DNA from 2 places in the Streptomyces sp. NPDC029139 genome. Region 1 is predicted to be linked to the other one. Evidence: riboswitches for the same ligand, from Rfam matches in the RefSeq annotation. Region 1 holds a riboswitch; the other holds the start of a gene.
The links. A riboswitch is a leader RNA that binds a small molecule or an ion and turns the genes downstream of it on or off. The one in region 1 is predicted to bind cyclic di-AMP.

Region 1 (7,207 bases):
TCTCCGGGCCGACCGTGAAGGGCAGCTCGGTGACGACGATGCCCTTGCGGCGGGCCGTCACGTTCTCCACGGTCGCCGTGGCGCGGATCTTGAACGTGCCGCGGCCGCTCTCGTACGCGTCCTTGATCCCGGACAGGCCGACGATCCGGCCGCCCGTGGGCAGGTCGGGGCCGGGCACGAAGCGCATGAGCGCGTCGAGGTCCGCGTTCGGGTGCCGGATCAGGTGCCGGGCGGCCGCGATCACCTCGCCCAGGTTGTGCGGCGGCATGTTCGTGGCCATGCCGACGGCGATTCCGGACGCGCCGTTGACCAGGAGGTTCGGGTACGCCGCGGGGAGCGCGACGGGCTCCTGCTCCTGGCCGTCGTAGTTCGGCGAGAAGTCGACGGTGTCCTCGTCGATCGACTCCGTCATCATCAGCGCGGCGGCGGCCATCTTGGACTCGGTGTACCGCATGGCGGCCGGCGGGTCGTCGTTGCCCAGCGAGCCGAAGTTGCCGTGGCCGTCCACGAGGGGGAGCCGCATGGAGAAGGGCTGCGCCATGCGCACCATCGCGTCGTAGATCGACGCGTCGCCGTGCGGGTGCAGCTTGCCCATGACCTCGCCGACGACCCGCGCGCACTTCACATAGCCGCGGTCGGGGCGCAAACCCATCTCGTTCATCTGGTAGACGATGCGGCGCTGCACCGGCTTCATGCCGTCGCGGGCGTCCGGCAGCGCGCGGGAGTAGATCACCGAGTACGCGTACTCGAGGAAGGAGCCCTGCATCTCGTCGACGACGTCGATGTCGAGGATTCGCTCCTCGAACGCGTCGTCCGGCGGCGGTGTCTTCGTGCTGCGGCGGGCCATCGCGGCTGCGGCTCCTTCACCAACAAGGTTGATCTGACGCGGACCATTGTGGACCGTCCCACCGACAACGCCGACCGCGACCCGGTCCAGGGCCCGCCGCGGCCCCGCTCCAGGCCGGTCCCACCAGTCCGGTCCACGGTCCGCCGCGCCCCCTTCGCCGGCGGTGCCTGAGCCGTGGGTGGCCCCGCGCCTGCCGGTGGGTCGCCCCGGGGCCAGCCGCGTGTGAGCCCCGCGTCGGCCGTACGCGACGTCCGCGCGACCCGGAAGAGGGACGTGGGGAACCGGCGGGAACTTCGCCAGGTGTCGGTGCGCTTGCATAGGGTGGCAGGACTTTTCCATATCGCGATCGAAGGGACGTACATGCCCATGGGTCACACGGCCACGGCAGAGGCCGGCTCCGGCGGCCTGACAGCGACCGAGCACCGGCTGGCCAACGGCCTGCGGGTGGTGCTCTCCGAGGACCACCTGACCCCGGTCGCCGCGGTCTGCCTCTGGTACGACGTCGGCTCGCGCCACGAGGTCGAGGGCCGCACCGGCCTCGCCCATCTCTTCGAGCACCTGATGTTCCAGGGCTCGAAGCAGGTCCACGGCAACGGCCACTTCGAGCTGGTGCAGGGCGCGGGTGGCTCGCTCAACGGCACGACGAGCTTCGAGCGCACCAACTACTTCGAGACCATGCCCACGCACCAGCTGGAGCTCGCGCTCTGGCTGGAGGCGGACCGCATGGGCTCGCTGCTCGCGGCCCTGGACGACGAGTCCATGGAGAACCAGCGGGACGTCGTCAAGAACGAGCGCCGTCAGCGGTACGACAACGTGCCGTACGGCACGGCCTTCGAGAAGCTCACCGCTCTCGCCTACCCCGAGGGCCACCCGTACCACCACACGCCGATCGGCTCCATGGCCGACCTGGACGCGGCCACGCTCGAGGACGCCCGGTCCTTCTTCCGGACGTACTACGCGCCGAACAACGCGGTGCTGTCGGTCGTCGGCGACATCGATCCCCAGCAGACGCTGGCCTGGATCGAGAAGTACTTCGGCTCCATCCCGTCCCACGACGGCAAGCTGCCGCCCCGCGACGGCACGCTGCCCGACACGATCGGGGAGCAGCTGCGCGAGGTCGTCGAGGAGGAGGTACCGGCCCGCGCGCTGATGGCCGCCTACCGGCTCCCGCACGACGGCACGCGCGAGTGCGACGCCGCCGACCTGGCCCTGACCGTCCTCGGCGGGGGCGAGTCCTCGCGGCTGCACAACCGTCTGGTCCGCCGTGACCGCACGGCGGTGGCCGCCGGCTTCGGACTGCTGCGACTGGCCGGCGCGCCCTCGCTCGGCTGGCTGGACGTCAAGACGTCCGGCGGTGTCGAGGTGCCCGAGATCGAGGCCGCCGTCGACGAGGAGCTGGCCCGCTTCGCCGCCGAGGGGCCGACGCCCGAGGAGATGGAGCGCGCCCAGGCCCAGTTGGAGCGCGAGTGGCTGGACCGGCTCGGCACGGTCGCGGGCCGCGCCGACGAACTGTGCCGCTTCGCGGTCCTGTTCGGTGACCCGCAGCTCGCTCTCACCGCCGTCCACCGGGTCCTGGACGTCACCGCGGAGGAGGTGCAGGCGGTCGCCAAGGCCCGGCTGCGCCCGGACAACCGCGCGGTGCTCGTCTACGAGCCGATCGGTACCGAACAGAGCGACAGCGACGAGGAAGAGGGAGCGGACCAGTGACCGACGCTGCCGCGTCTTTGACGAGCATGACGTTCCACCCGCAGCCGGAGCCGGGCACCGCGAAGCCCTGGGCCTTCCCGGCCCCGGACCGCGGAGCGCTGGACAACGGCCTGACGGTGCTGCACTGCCACCGGCCCGGCCAGCAGGTCGTGGCCGTCGAGGTCTTCCTCGACGCGCCGCTGGACGCCGAGCCCGAGGGCCTGGACGGCGTGGCCACGATCATGGCCCGCGCCCTCTCCGAAGGCACGGACAAGCACACCGCGGAGGAGTTCGCGGCCGAGCTGGAGCGCTGCGGCGCCACGCTCGACGCGCACGCCGACCACCCCGGCGTACGGGTCTCCCTGGAGGTCCCCGTCTCCCGGCTGCCCAAGGCGCTCGGGCTGCTCTCCGAGGCGCTGATCGCGCCGGCCTTCCTCGACACCGAGATCGAGCGCCTGGTGCGCAACCGGCTCGACGAGATCCCGCACGAGACGGCCAACCCCGCGCGCCGGGCGGCCAAGCAGCTCTCCAAGGAGCTGTTCCCGGCCGACTCCCGCATGTCGCGGCCGCGCCAGGGCACCGAGGAGACGGTGGCGGCGATCGACGCCGCGGCCGTGCGTGCCTTCTTCGAGGCGTACGTCCGGCCCGCCACGGCCACCGCCGTGGTCGTCGGCGACCTGACCGACGTGGATCTGGACAAGGTCCTCGCCGAGACGCTGGGCGCGTGGACGGGCAACACCGCCGAGCCGCGTCCCGTTCCGCCGATCACGGCCGACGACACCGGCCGCGTGGTGATCGTGGACCGCCCGGGCGCCGTCCAGACCCAGCTGCTCATCGGGCGCGTGGGCGCCGACCGGCACGACCGCGTCTGGCCGGCCCAGGTCCTCGGCACGTACTGCCTCGGCGGCACCCTCACCTCCCGCCTGGACCGCGTCCTGCGGGAGGAGAAGGGCTACACGTACGGGGTGCGGGCGTTCGGCCAGGTGCTGCGCTCCGACGGCCGCGGCAACGGCGCCTCGATGCTCGCCATCAGCGGTTCGGTCGACACCCCCAACACCGGCCCGGCACTTGACGACCTGTGGAAGGTGCTGCGCACCCTCGCCGCGGAGGGTCTGACGGACGCCGAGCGCGATGTGGCCGTGCAGAACCTCGTGGGCGTGGCGCCGCTGAAGTACGAGACGGCCGCCTCCGTCGCCGGAACGCTCGCCGACCAGGTCGAGCAGCACCTTCCGGACGATTTCCAGGCGCAGTTGTACGCCCGCCTCGCCGAGACCGGCACGGTGGAGGCGACGGCCGCCGTCGTCAACGCCTTCCCGGTGAACCGTCTGGTCACCGTGCTCGTCGGCGACGCGGCGCAGATCGAGGAGCCCGTGCGCGCCCTCGGCATCGGTGAAGTGACCGTCGTCACCGGCTGACCGAGGCCCGACCGAGCCCCCTGGAGGACCCCGACGTCACGGTACGTCGGGGTCCTTCCCTATGTCCGTATTGCGGAAGAGGGTGGCTTTATGCCCTGTGGCATGTCTTACAAACAGCCGTGTCTGTTTGCTGATTGAAAGAAGGTCCGCTTAGCGTCGGTCCGGCTGTTCGCCAGTTGCACCCGCCGCGCCCGCGGCATCGGACAGTCATCGCCGAGTCCCCGTCAGGCGCGAGCCTGGGGAGCCGGGGACCCACGAAGTCCCTGGGGTGAATCGGACGCCTTCGCATCCGTGCGGAGGGGCCCGTAGGAGACCTTCCTGCTCCGAACCCGTCAGCTAACCCGGTAGGCGAGAAGGAAGGAAAGGATCAGCCACTACATGGCGTTCACCCGTGCCACCGGGAAGCATCGTGGTCCGAGCCGTCTGGCGCGCCGCAGCGCGGGCATCGCCGGCATCGCGACCCTCGCCACCACCGGCGTCATCGGAACCCTCGCCTCCCCGGCACTCGCCGTCGACGCGGACACTCCGTCCCCCGAGGACACCGGCCTGACCCAGATCGTCGCCGTCGACACCCTCGCGGACACGATCGACGCCCAGGCCGCCGCCCAGGAGCGCGAGGCCGTCGAGGCCCAGGAGCGCGCCGAGGCCGCCGCCCGCGCGAAGGCCGAGGCGAAGCGCAAGGCCGAGGCCCGCGCCAAGGAGATCCGCGAGGCCAAGGAGCGCGCCGCCCGCGAGGCCGAGCGCAAGCGTCTGAACTCCTTCACCCTCCCCGTGGCCGGCTCGTACGTGACCACCGGCTACCAGGCCGGCGGCTCGCTCTGGTCCTCCGGCAGCCACTCCGGCGTCGACTTCCGTGCCGCCTCCGGCAGTCGGGTCGTCTCCGTCGGCTCCGGCACCGTCGTCGAGGCCGGCTGGGGCGGCGCGTACGGCAACAACATCGTCATCCGGATGAACGACGGCACGTACACCCAGTACGGTCACCTGTCGGCCATCAGTGTCTCGGTCGGCCAGTCCGTCACCCCGGGCCAGCAGATCGGTCTCTCCGGCTCGACCGGCAACTCGACCGGCCCGCACCTGCACTTCGAGGCCCGCACCAGCGCCGAGTACGGCTCCGACATCAACCCGGTCGCCTATCTGCGCGCCCGCGGCGTGAACGTCTGACCGCAGGCCCACAGCACGTCAGAAAAGCCCCGGCTCGTACAGAGCCGGGGCTTTTTGCTGGCCAAAAGATATCCATGCTTCCCGGAGACCCGTCGGAAATACTGCTCTGCTGCAATAGAGTCGCCGACGAACCGGTTTCGCGCGGATCAAAGCGGAGGTCGAACATGCGCATTCCCGCGCACTCGGTATGCACGGCGATCCGGGACGACATCGTCTCCGGTGTCTTCGCGTGCGGCAGCCGGCTGACCGAGGAGCAGCTGGCCCGCCGCTACGGAGTCTCCCGCGTCCCGGTTCGCGAGGCCCTGCGCACCCTGGAGTCCGAGGGCTTCGTGATCAGCCGCCGCCACGCGGGCGCCCATGTCGCCGAGCCCACCGAGCAGGAGGCGGCGGACCTGCTGGACGTACGGGCGCTGCTTGAGCCGCTGGGCGCCGCACGCGCCGCCCAGCGCCGCACGGAAGCCCACCTCAAGGTGCTGCGGGGCCTGGTCAGGCTGGGGCAGGAGCGGGCCAGGCGCGGCCAGGGCGAGGATCTGCGCTCGCTCGGCGGCTGGTTCCACGAGACGCTGGCGCAGGCCTCCGGCAGCCCGGCGCTCACGGCGTTGCTCACCCAGCTCCGGCACAAGATCGCCTGGATGTACGCGGTCGAGCCGGCGGTCCAGCCCGTCGAGGCGTGGGCCGAGCACGGCGCGATCGTGGACGCGGTCGCGCGCGGCGACGCCGAACGGGCCCGCGCCCTGACCGCGGCGCACGCGGAGCGCTCGCTGGCGCAGCACCGGTTGAAGCGGGTCGAGCGCGGGCGTGTGAGGGCTTCGCAACACGTCGTACACACCGCGAACGTCCGGAATTAACACGCGGGCCGTATACAAAGAATGCGAATTCGACGGGCTTTCTTTGTGCTGCCCCGAATTCGAGCGGAAAAGACGTGTCGTGTCCGCACCGCAGAACAATGGAGCCGCGCCCCGCCGTCATTTCGGCGTGCGCGGCTCCATCGGAATTCGGTCAGACGGTCTCGGGCAGCTCGTCGAGCCCCTCGGCAACCAGCTTCGCCAGACGGTCCAGAGCGGCCTCGGCGCCCTCGGCGTCCGACGCGAGCACGATCTCCTCGCCGCCCTGCGCGCCCAGACCGAGCACCGCGAGCATCGACGCGGCGTTCACCGGGTTGCCCTCGGCCTTGGCGATCGTCACGGGGACGCCGGAGGCCGTGGCGGCACGGACGAAGATGGAGGCGGGGCGGGCGTGCAGGCCCTCGGCCCAGCCGACGTTGACGCGGCGCTCAGCCATGGTGTTGCCCTTCAAGTCTCAAGCGGGTTGTCTAGACCAGTCTCTCACGGGTCGCGGGGTGCTCGTGGTCGACCTCCGGCGCCTGCGGCGGGGCCCGGCGGGTCTTCCCTACCTTGCACGGCGCCCGGTCGCCGCGCGACCGGTGCCACTGTCGGACCCCGGTCGTACGCTTGCCCCATGCAGAGCGCGTCGGAACGACCGGAGCATCCGGAACACGCCTACCCCGCCCACTGGGAGGCGGATGTGGTCCTCCGCGACGGCGGCACGGCGCGCATCAGGCCCATCACCGTCGACGACGCCGACCGGCTGGTCAGCTTCTACGAGCAGGTCTCGGACGAGTCGAAGTACTACCGCTTCTTCGCGCCCTACCCGCGGCTCTCCGCCAAGGACGTGCACCGCTTCACCCACCACGACTTCGTGGACAGGGTCGGGCTCGCGGCGACCGTCGGCGGGGAGTTCATCGCCACCGTCCGGTACGACCGCATCGACGAACGGGGGCGGCCCGCCGCCGCGCCCGCCGACGAGGCCGAGGTCGCCTTCCTCGTCCAGGACGCGCACCAGGGGCGGGGCGTGGCCTCCGCGCTGCTCGAACACATCGCGGCGGTGGCGCGGGAGCGGGACATCAGGCGGTTCGCGGCGGAGGTGCTGCCGGCCAACACCAAGATGATCAAGGTGTTCACGGACGCGGGATACACACAGAAGCGCAGCTTCGAGGACGGCTCCGTCCGGCTGCACCTCGACCTGGAACCCACCGACCGCTCCCTGGCCGTGCAGCGCGCCCGCGAGCAGCGGGCCGAGGCGCGCTCGGTGCAACGTC
Region 2 (7,207 bases), on a different contig from region 1:
CCGCCGCCCGGACCTACCGCGACACGATCCGGGCCACCGAGGGCGTCGCCGCGACACCCTCCTGACACCCACCGCCGCCCGGCCGGCTCCCTGTCCGTGGGGGCGGAGGTCAAAGCCGGCGCGGGGCCCGGGCCTCCGGGTCGTGCCAGCGCAGTTCCGGTGGGTCGATGAGCCATTCCGCCGTGCCGGTCGGCCGGCGGCCCACCGCCGGCAGGTGGTCGTGGTGGAGCCGGGCCGCGCCGAGGTGCTCCAGGACGGGGACGGTCTCGGCGAGAAAACCCGGCGGGCCCGCGAGGTACACCTCGTGGGACGGCCAGTTGCCGCAGGCGTACAGCGTGTGGATCAGACGCTCGGTCGCCTGGTCGCGCGGGTGGCGGGGCGCGGAGGTGATGTACGTGACGTTCAGCCCGGGTATGCGCTCCTTCAGGCGCGCGACGTCCTCCCGCCCGTACAGGTACTCCTTGGCCCGCGCGACGAGGAAGAGTCGCGCCTCGATCCCCCCGGGCCCTTCGGCCACCTCCTCGAGGAGCGCCTTGACCGGTGCCCAGCCGGTCCCCGCGGCGATGTAGGTCCGGGGCACGTCCGGCGCGGTCCGTGCGGTGAGCGCGCCCCCGGGCGCGCTCAGCCGCAGCGACTCGCCCGCGCGCACGTCGTCGACCAGCGCGGTGCTCAGCGCGCCGCCCGGGATCCGGCTGACGTGCAGATCCACCGTCCCGTCCGGCCGGGCGGCGTTGGCCAGGGAGTACGTCCGCCACACCCGTGCCACCCGCAGGGAGCTGACGCCGACGTACTGTCCCGGCAGGTACGCGAAGGGCCGCCGCGGGCGCAGGGTCAGCACCGCCAGGTCCTCGCCGAGCCGCTCGTGGCGCGCCACGACGGCGTCCCACCAGGCAGGCTCCCCGTCCGCCGCCGCCTCCTCGGCGCCCCGGATCATCAGCTCGGAGACGTATCCGTACGCCTCGGTCCACGCCTTCTCCGCCTCGACGCTCCAGGCGGCGCCGGCGGCGTGCGCGAACGCGGCGGTCAGGCTGGCCCCGACGGAGGCGTAGAGCGCCGGCGCGGCCATGAACTTGCGGTGGTCGCGGCCCAGATGGGTGAGGTAGACCGGCAGGTCGGGATCCTCCAGATGTGTCACGACATGGGTGAGCGCGGCGAAGAGCCGGTCCCGCTGGGGTCGCATGTCCTCGGGGAAGAGCTCACGGACGCCCGGGTTGTGCCAGAAGAGATGGGAGTAGAAGAAGGTGACGGCGTGTTCGGCCCGTCTCTCGACGACGGCGAACGTGCTTCTGAGCAACTGGGCATCCACCCGGGAGAATCTAGGCCACGCCCCTTCACAGGACGATCACAAAAGGGACGCCCGGCGGCCGGGAAGCCGGCGGGGGAGCGACCTTGTACCGTCTCAGGGTGAGCACGCCCCCCGCCCCCGAGCTCTTCACCTGGGAGTTCGCGACCGATCCGTACCCCGCCTACGCCTGGCTGCGCGAGCACGCGCCCGTCCACCGGACGAAGCTGCCCAGCGGGGTCGACGCCTGGCTGGTGACGCGCTACGCGGACGCCCGGCAGGCGCTCGCCGACCAGCGTCTGTCGAAGAATCCCGCGCACCACGACGAGCCCTCGCACGCCAAGGGGAAGACCGGGATCCCCGGGGAGCGCAAGGCCGAGCTGATGACACATCTGCTCAACATCGACCCGCCCGACCACACCCGGCTGCGGCGGCTGGTGTCGAAGGCGTTCACCCCGCGCCGGGTCGCCGAGTTCGCACCGCGGGTGCAGGAGCTCACGGACCGGCTGATCGACTCCTTAGCGGAGAAGGGGGAGGCCGACCTCATCCACGAGTTCGCCTTCCCGCTGCCCATCTACGCGATCTGCGACCTGCTCGGCGTCCCCCGCGAGGACCAGGACGACTTCCGGGACTGGGCCGGGATGATGATCCGCCACGGCGGAGGGCCGCGCGGCGGGGTGGCACGGTCGGTCAAGAAGATGCGCGGGTATCTCGCGGAGCTGATCCACCGCAAGCGGCTCGACCCGGGCGACGACCTGATCTCGGGGCTCATCAAGGCCTCGGACCACGGCGAGCACCTCACCGAGAACGAGGCCGCCGCCATGGCCTTCATCCTGCTCTTCGCCGGGTTCGAGACCACCGTCAACCTCATCGGCAACGGGGTGTACGCCCTGCTGCGCAACCCGCGGGAGCGCGCGCGGCTGGAGACCTCCCTCGCGGCGGGGGAGCGGGGCCTGCTGGAGACCGGCGTCGAGGAGCTGCTGCGCTACGACGGGCCGGTGGAACTGGCGACCTGGCGGTACGCCATGGAGCCGTTGACGATCGGCGGGCAGGAGATCCCGGCGGGCGACCCGGTCCTCGTCGTGCTCGCCGCCGCCGACCGCGACCCGGCGCGCTTCGAGGAGCCGGACACCCTGGACCTGTCCCGGCGCGACAACCAGCACCTCGGGTACGGGCACGGCATCCACTACTGCATCGGCGCCCCGCTCGCCCGGCTGGAGGGCCAGATCGCGCTCTCGACGCTGCTGACCCGCCTGCCGGAGCTGCGACTTGCCGTGGATCCGGCCGATCTGCGGTGGCGCGGCGGTCTCATCATGCGTGGATTGCGCACCCTTCCGGTGCGGTTCGACCGACTTGCGAGCTGACGGGCCGTCAAGAATGTGACTTTTACGTGATCTCCGCTGCATCGACTTGTGACTGACGTTCGAATGCCGCTACGTTCACCGTCACCTCAGCAGTCACGCGAAAGGCATTCCGCATGCGCTCCGGGAACGGTCGACACCGCAGACCCCGCCAGGCCCCCGCCATCGTCGTCGCCGCCGGCGTGACGGGATCGGCCCTCGCTCTGCCGCTGCTCGCCGCGGGCTCGGCCTCCGCCGCCGACGCCGCCACATGGGACCGGGTCGCCGAGTGCGAGTCGGGTGGCCTGTGGAGCGCCCACTTCGGCAACGGCCTCTACGGTGGACTGCAGTTCACGCAGGAGACCTGGGAGGCGTACGGCGGCCTGGCGTACGCGACCAGTGCCGATCTCGCCAGCCGCGCCCAGCAGATCGCGGTGGCCGAGAAGGCGCTCGCCGCGGGCTCCACGCAGTGGGCCACCTGCGCCCCCATCGCCGGACTGACGAACGACGGCGTCGCGCCCGGTGTCGACCCGGGCTCGGCGCTCACGCCGCCGGAGCCGACGGGTCCGGTCGCGGAGTCGAACCGGACCGCGGGCCTCCCGGCCGCTCCCGACGCCCTCGAGAGCGTCACTCCCGCCCCTGACGCCCCGGCGACCACCGCGCCCGCGACGCCGGCCCCGGACGCCCTCACGGAGGCCCCCGGCGCGTCCGTCGCCCCCACCGCGCCGGTGGCGCCCGGTACGGGCAAGCACCGCGGTGACGCGGCCCCGGAGGAGACGGTCAATCCGGGCAAGTCTGGCGAAACAGGTCGCCACGCCTCGCCCGGCACCTCGCCGACCGACGCACCGACCGACGCGTCGTCGGCCGGTGCGACGCCGGGCGCAGATCTGAACAATACGGACCTTGCGGACGGTTCGGGCTCCACGGACTCCGGGAACTCCGCGGACGTCACGGACTCGAAGGACACTTCGGGCGAATACACCGTCAAGCCGGGTGACAGTCTCACCGGCATTGCTCAGGAGAACGAACTCCCCGGCGGCTGGGGTGCCCTCTACGACGCCAACCGTTCGACGGTGGGCGCCGATCCGGACCTCATCCTCCCTGGCCAGAGCCTCGATCTGACGATCGGTCTGCCCGGGTCGAAGGGTTAGTTAGAAGCCGTTTGTCCGGTTCTGCTCCAGTGAGACATGGGTCTCTTTGTCTCAACTGGCATGTAGCGTCCGCAAACTTTGCTTCCGTCACCTCTCACCTGCGTAAACACCCTTCGTCCTGGAGTGCTTACGGGCGATATTTCCCCAATGGACGTCTTTGAACTTCCGAGGGGTCTGTGTCTACGGTCGTCATCGCTCGCCACCGCGGGCCCCGTCGACCGATACGCCGAATCCTGCCGTCGGCCGATGGGAACAGTCGTCGCGTCATGCGCCGAAGGCAGGAGCGGGGGACCCAAGGTAAGTGCCGTCCCCGGCCGTTGAGACAGACGGCCGACGGAACGGCTTGGGGTGAAGCCGCGCGCAAGGTCGCGCGGCCGGGCAACTCACATGGCCCGAACCCGACAGCTCACCTCGTAGGCGTCGGTGAGGAGAATCTCCATGCTGTTTTCCGCCAAGGGCAAACACCGTCGTCCCTCCAAGGCCACCCGCGCCGTCGCCCTCGCCGGTGTCGCCGGTGTCGCCGTCGCCGCCCCGCTGATGACCGCCGGCTCCGCCTCGGCCGCCACCGTCTCCGAGTGGGACACCGTCGCCCAGTGCGAGTCCGGCGGCAACTGGTCCATCAACACCGGCAACGGCTACTACGGCGGCCTTCAGTTCTCCGCCTCCACCTGGGCCGCCTACGGTGGCACCGCGTACGCCTCCTCCGCCGACCAGGCCTCGAAGTCGCAGCAGATCGCCGTCGCCGAGAAGGTCCTCGCGGGCCAGGGCAAGGGTGCCTGGCCGAGCTGTGGCGTGGGCCTGTCCAGCGCCTCCCCCGAGCAGGCGCCGCAGCAGAGCGCCCCGCAGCAGCAGGAGCGTCAGGCCGAGCAGCCGACGACCCGCAGCGAGCAGCGGACCGCGCCGAAGAGCGCGCCGAAGGCCGAGTCCAAGAAGACCGTCACCACCCCGACCGGCAAGAAGGTCGAGAAGGGTGACGGCGAGTACAAGGTCGTCACCGGCGACACCCTGAGCAAGATCGCCGCCGCGCACGACGTCAAGGGCGGCTGGGAGAAGCTCTTCGAGCTCAACAAGGACGTCGTCGACGACGCCGACCTGATCTACCCGGGCCAGCAGCTTCACCTGAAGTGAGCCCGGCGGCTCGCGTGAGTCCGGCGGCTCACGCGGCCCCTCCGACCCTCCCGCGGTGACCACCCCGGTCCGGCGCGCCCTCCCCCGTGCGCGCCGGACCGGGGTTCCGCGCGTTCGGAGGGTGCGCCTCGCGGGGGAAGCCTCCCGGCGGTGCGCCTCCCGAGGGTGCCCCTCCCGGTAGTGCGCCTCGCGAGGTGCCCCTTCCGGTCGTGCGCCTCCCGGGCCGGTCCGGCGCTCCGCAGGGCCACGCGCTCCGGCGATTCCGCGCTACCGGAGGGTAGCTTCGGGGTCGTTCGTCCGGGGATGCGTGCCCTTGGGTCCTTTTTCGTCCCAGCGGGCGGGCGCACGGCCGACCGGAGCCCCCGAGCCGGTTAGGCTCTTGTCGCAAGGCCGAAGCGACCCTGCACAAGTGTTCGTCACATCTAGCGTCACATCCCAGAAGGAGATGCTCGTGCCGTCCATCGACGTCGTCGTAGCCCGGGAAATCCTGGACTCCCGAGGCAACCCCACGGTCGAGGTCGAGGTCGGCCTCGACGACGGCAGCACCGGTCGTGCTGCTGTTCCGTCCGGTGCCTCCACCGGAGCGTTCGAGGCCATTGAGCTCCGTGACGGAGACAAGAGCCGCTACATGGGCAAGGGTGTCGAGAAGGCCGTCCTCGCCGTCATCGAGCAGATCGGCCCGGAGCTCGTCGGCTACGACGCCACCGAGCAGCGCCTGATCGACCAGGCCATGTTCGACCTGGACGCCACCGACAACAAGGCCTCGCTCGGCGCCAACGCCATCCTCGGCGTCTCCCTCGCCGTCGCGCACGCCGCCTCCGAGGCCTCCGACCTCCCGCTCTTCCGCTACCTGGGCGGTCCGAACGCGCACCTGCTGCCCGTTCCGATGATGAACATCCTGAACGGCGGCTCGCACGCCGACTCCAACGTGGACATCCAGGAGTTCATGATCGCGCCGATCGGCGCGGAGTCCTTCTCCGAGGCCCTGCGCTGGGGCACCGAGGTCTACCACACCCTCAAGTCCGTCCTGAAGACCAAGGGCCTGTCCACCGGTCTCGGCGACGAGGGCGGCTTCGCCCCGAACCTCGGCTCCAACCGCGAGGCGCTCGACCTCATCCTCGAGGCCATCAAGCAGGCCGGCTACGTCCCGGGCAAGGACATCGCGCTGGCGCTCGACGTCGCCGCGTCCGAGTTCTACAAGGACGGCTCGTACGAGTTCGAGGGCAAGTCCCGCTCGGCCGCCGAGATGACGGACTACTACGCCGAGCTCGTCGACGCGTACCCGCTCGTCTCCATCGAGGACCCGCTGTTCGAGGACGACTGGGCCGGCTGGAAGGCCATCACCGACAAGCTCGGCGCCAAGGTGCAGCTGGTCGGTGACGACCTGTTCGTCACCAACCCGGAGCGCCTGGCCCGCGGCATCGAGGAGGGCACCGCCAACGCCCTCCTGGTGAAGGTCAACCAGATCGGTTCGCTGACCGAGACCCTGGACGCCGTCGAGATGGCCCAGCGCAACGGCTTCAAGTGCATGATGTCCCACCGCTCCGGCGAGACCGAGGACGTCACCATCGCCGACCTGGCCGTCGCCACCAACTGCGGCCAGATCAAGACCGGCGCCCCGGCCCGCTCCGAGCGCGTCGCCAAGTACAACCAGCTGCTGCGCATCGAGGAGATCCTCGACGACGCCGCGGTCTACGCCGGCCGTAGCGCCTTCCCGCGCTTCAAGGGCTGACAGCCCCGTCGTACATACGTCCCCGCACGCGGTCCCGTACCGTGTGCGGGGACGTTCGTACGTAAAGGGGAGGCGCGCACATGGCCCGGGACCGGTTCTCGACCGCGACCAGGATCAAGCTGCTCGGCGAGCAGACCGCCGCCCGCGTCTACCGCTCCCAGACCCGCCGTCAGGCCCGCCGCTCCCGGCTCACCGGCCGGGCGGCGTTCCTCGCCCTGGTCGTCTGCTCGCTGGTGGTGGCGCTCGCGTACCCGATGCGGCAGTACGTCTCCCAGCGCGGCGAGATCGCGGAGCAGGAGCGCCAGGCCGCCGAGGCCGCGGCCCGGGTGGAGGAGCTGCGCGACGAGAAGGCCCGTCTCCAGGACCCGGCCTACGTCCGCCGCCTCGCCCGTGAGCACCTGCACTACGTGATGCCCGGGGAGACCGGCTTCACCGTGAACGACCCCGAGGCCGAACGCGCCCGGCGCGAGGACCAGGGCGCGAGCGAGCTCCCCTGGTACTCCGACCTCTGGACCGGCATCGACAACACCGACGCGCGCCGCTAGCGCGCCGACGCGAGATGATGGGCCCGTGC

Region 2: linked by a shared signal. The riboswitch ahead of ACZ4VW_RS18820 (transglycosylase family protein) and the one ahead of ACZ4VW_RS26695 (M23 family metallopeptidase) in region 1 are both predicted to bind cyclic di-AMP.

Annotation. Positions count from the first base shown of each region.
Region 1 covers NZ_JBVHWN010000014.1:93,342-100,548, reverse strand. The annotation lists gene ACZ4VW_RS26710 (DNA gyrase/topoisomerase IV subunit A) at 1-847, opposite strand, end outside; gene ACZ4VW_RS26705 (M16 family metallopeptidase) at 1,208-2,554, shown strand; gene ACZ4VW_RS26700 (M16 family metallopeptidase) at 2,581-3,948, shown strand; cyclic di-AMP (ydaO/yuaA leader) riboswitch at 4,150-4,313, shown strand; gene ACZ4VW_RS26695 (M23 family metallopeptidase) at 4,327-5,109, shown strand; gene ACZ4VW_RS26690 (GntR family transcriptional regulator) at 5,274-5,957, shown strand; gene ACZ4VW_RS26685 (HPr family phosphocarrier protein) at 6,109-6,390, opposite strand; gene ACZ4VW_RS26680 (GNAT family N-acetyltransferase) at 6,568-7,207, shown strand, end outside.
Region 2 covers NZ_JBVHWN010000007.1:264,806-272,012, forward strand. The annotation lists gene ACZ4VW_RS18800 (nucleoside triphosphate pyrophosphohydrolase) at 1-65, shown strand, start outside; gene ACZ4VW_RS18805 (globin domain-containing protein) at 110-1,294, opposite strand; gene ACZ4VW_RS18810 (cytochrome P450 family protein) at 1,405-2,646, shown strand; gene ACZ4VW_RS18815 (transglycosylase family protein) at 2,760-3,773, shown strand; cyclic di-AMP (ydaO/yuaA leader) riboswitch at 4,033-4,208, shown strand; gene ACZ4VW_RS18820 (transglycosylase family protein) at 4,212-4,901, shown strand; gene eno (phosphopyruvate hydratase) at 5,353-6,633, shown strand; gene ACZ4VW_RS18830 (FtsB family cell division protein) at 6,714-7,178, shown strand.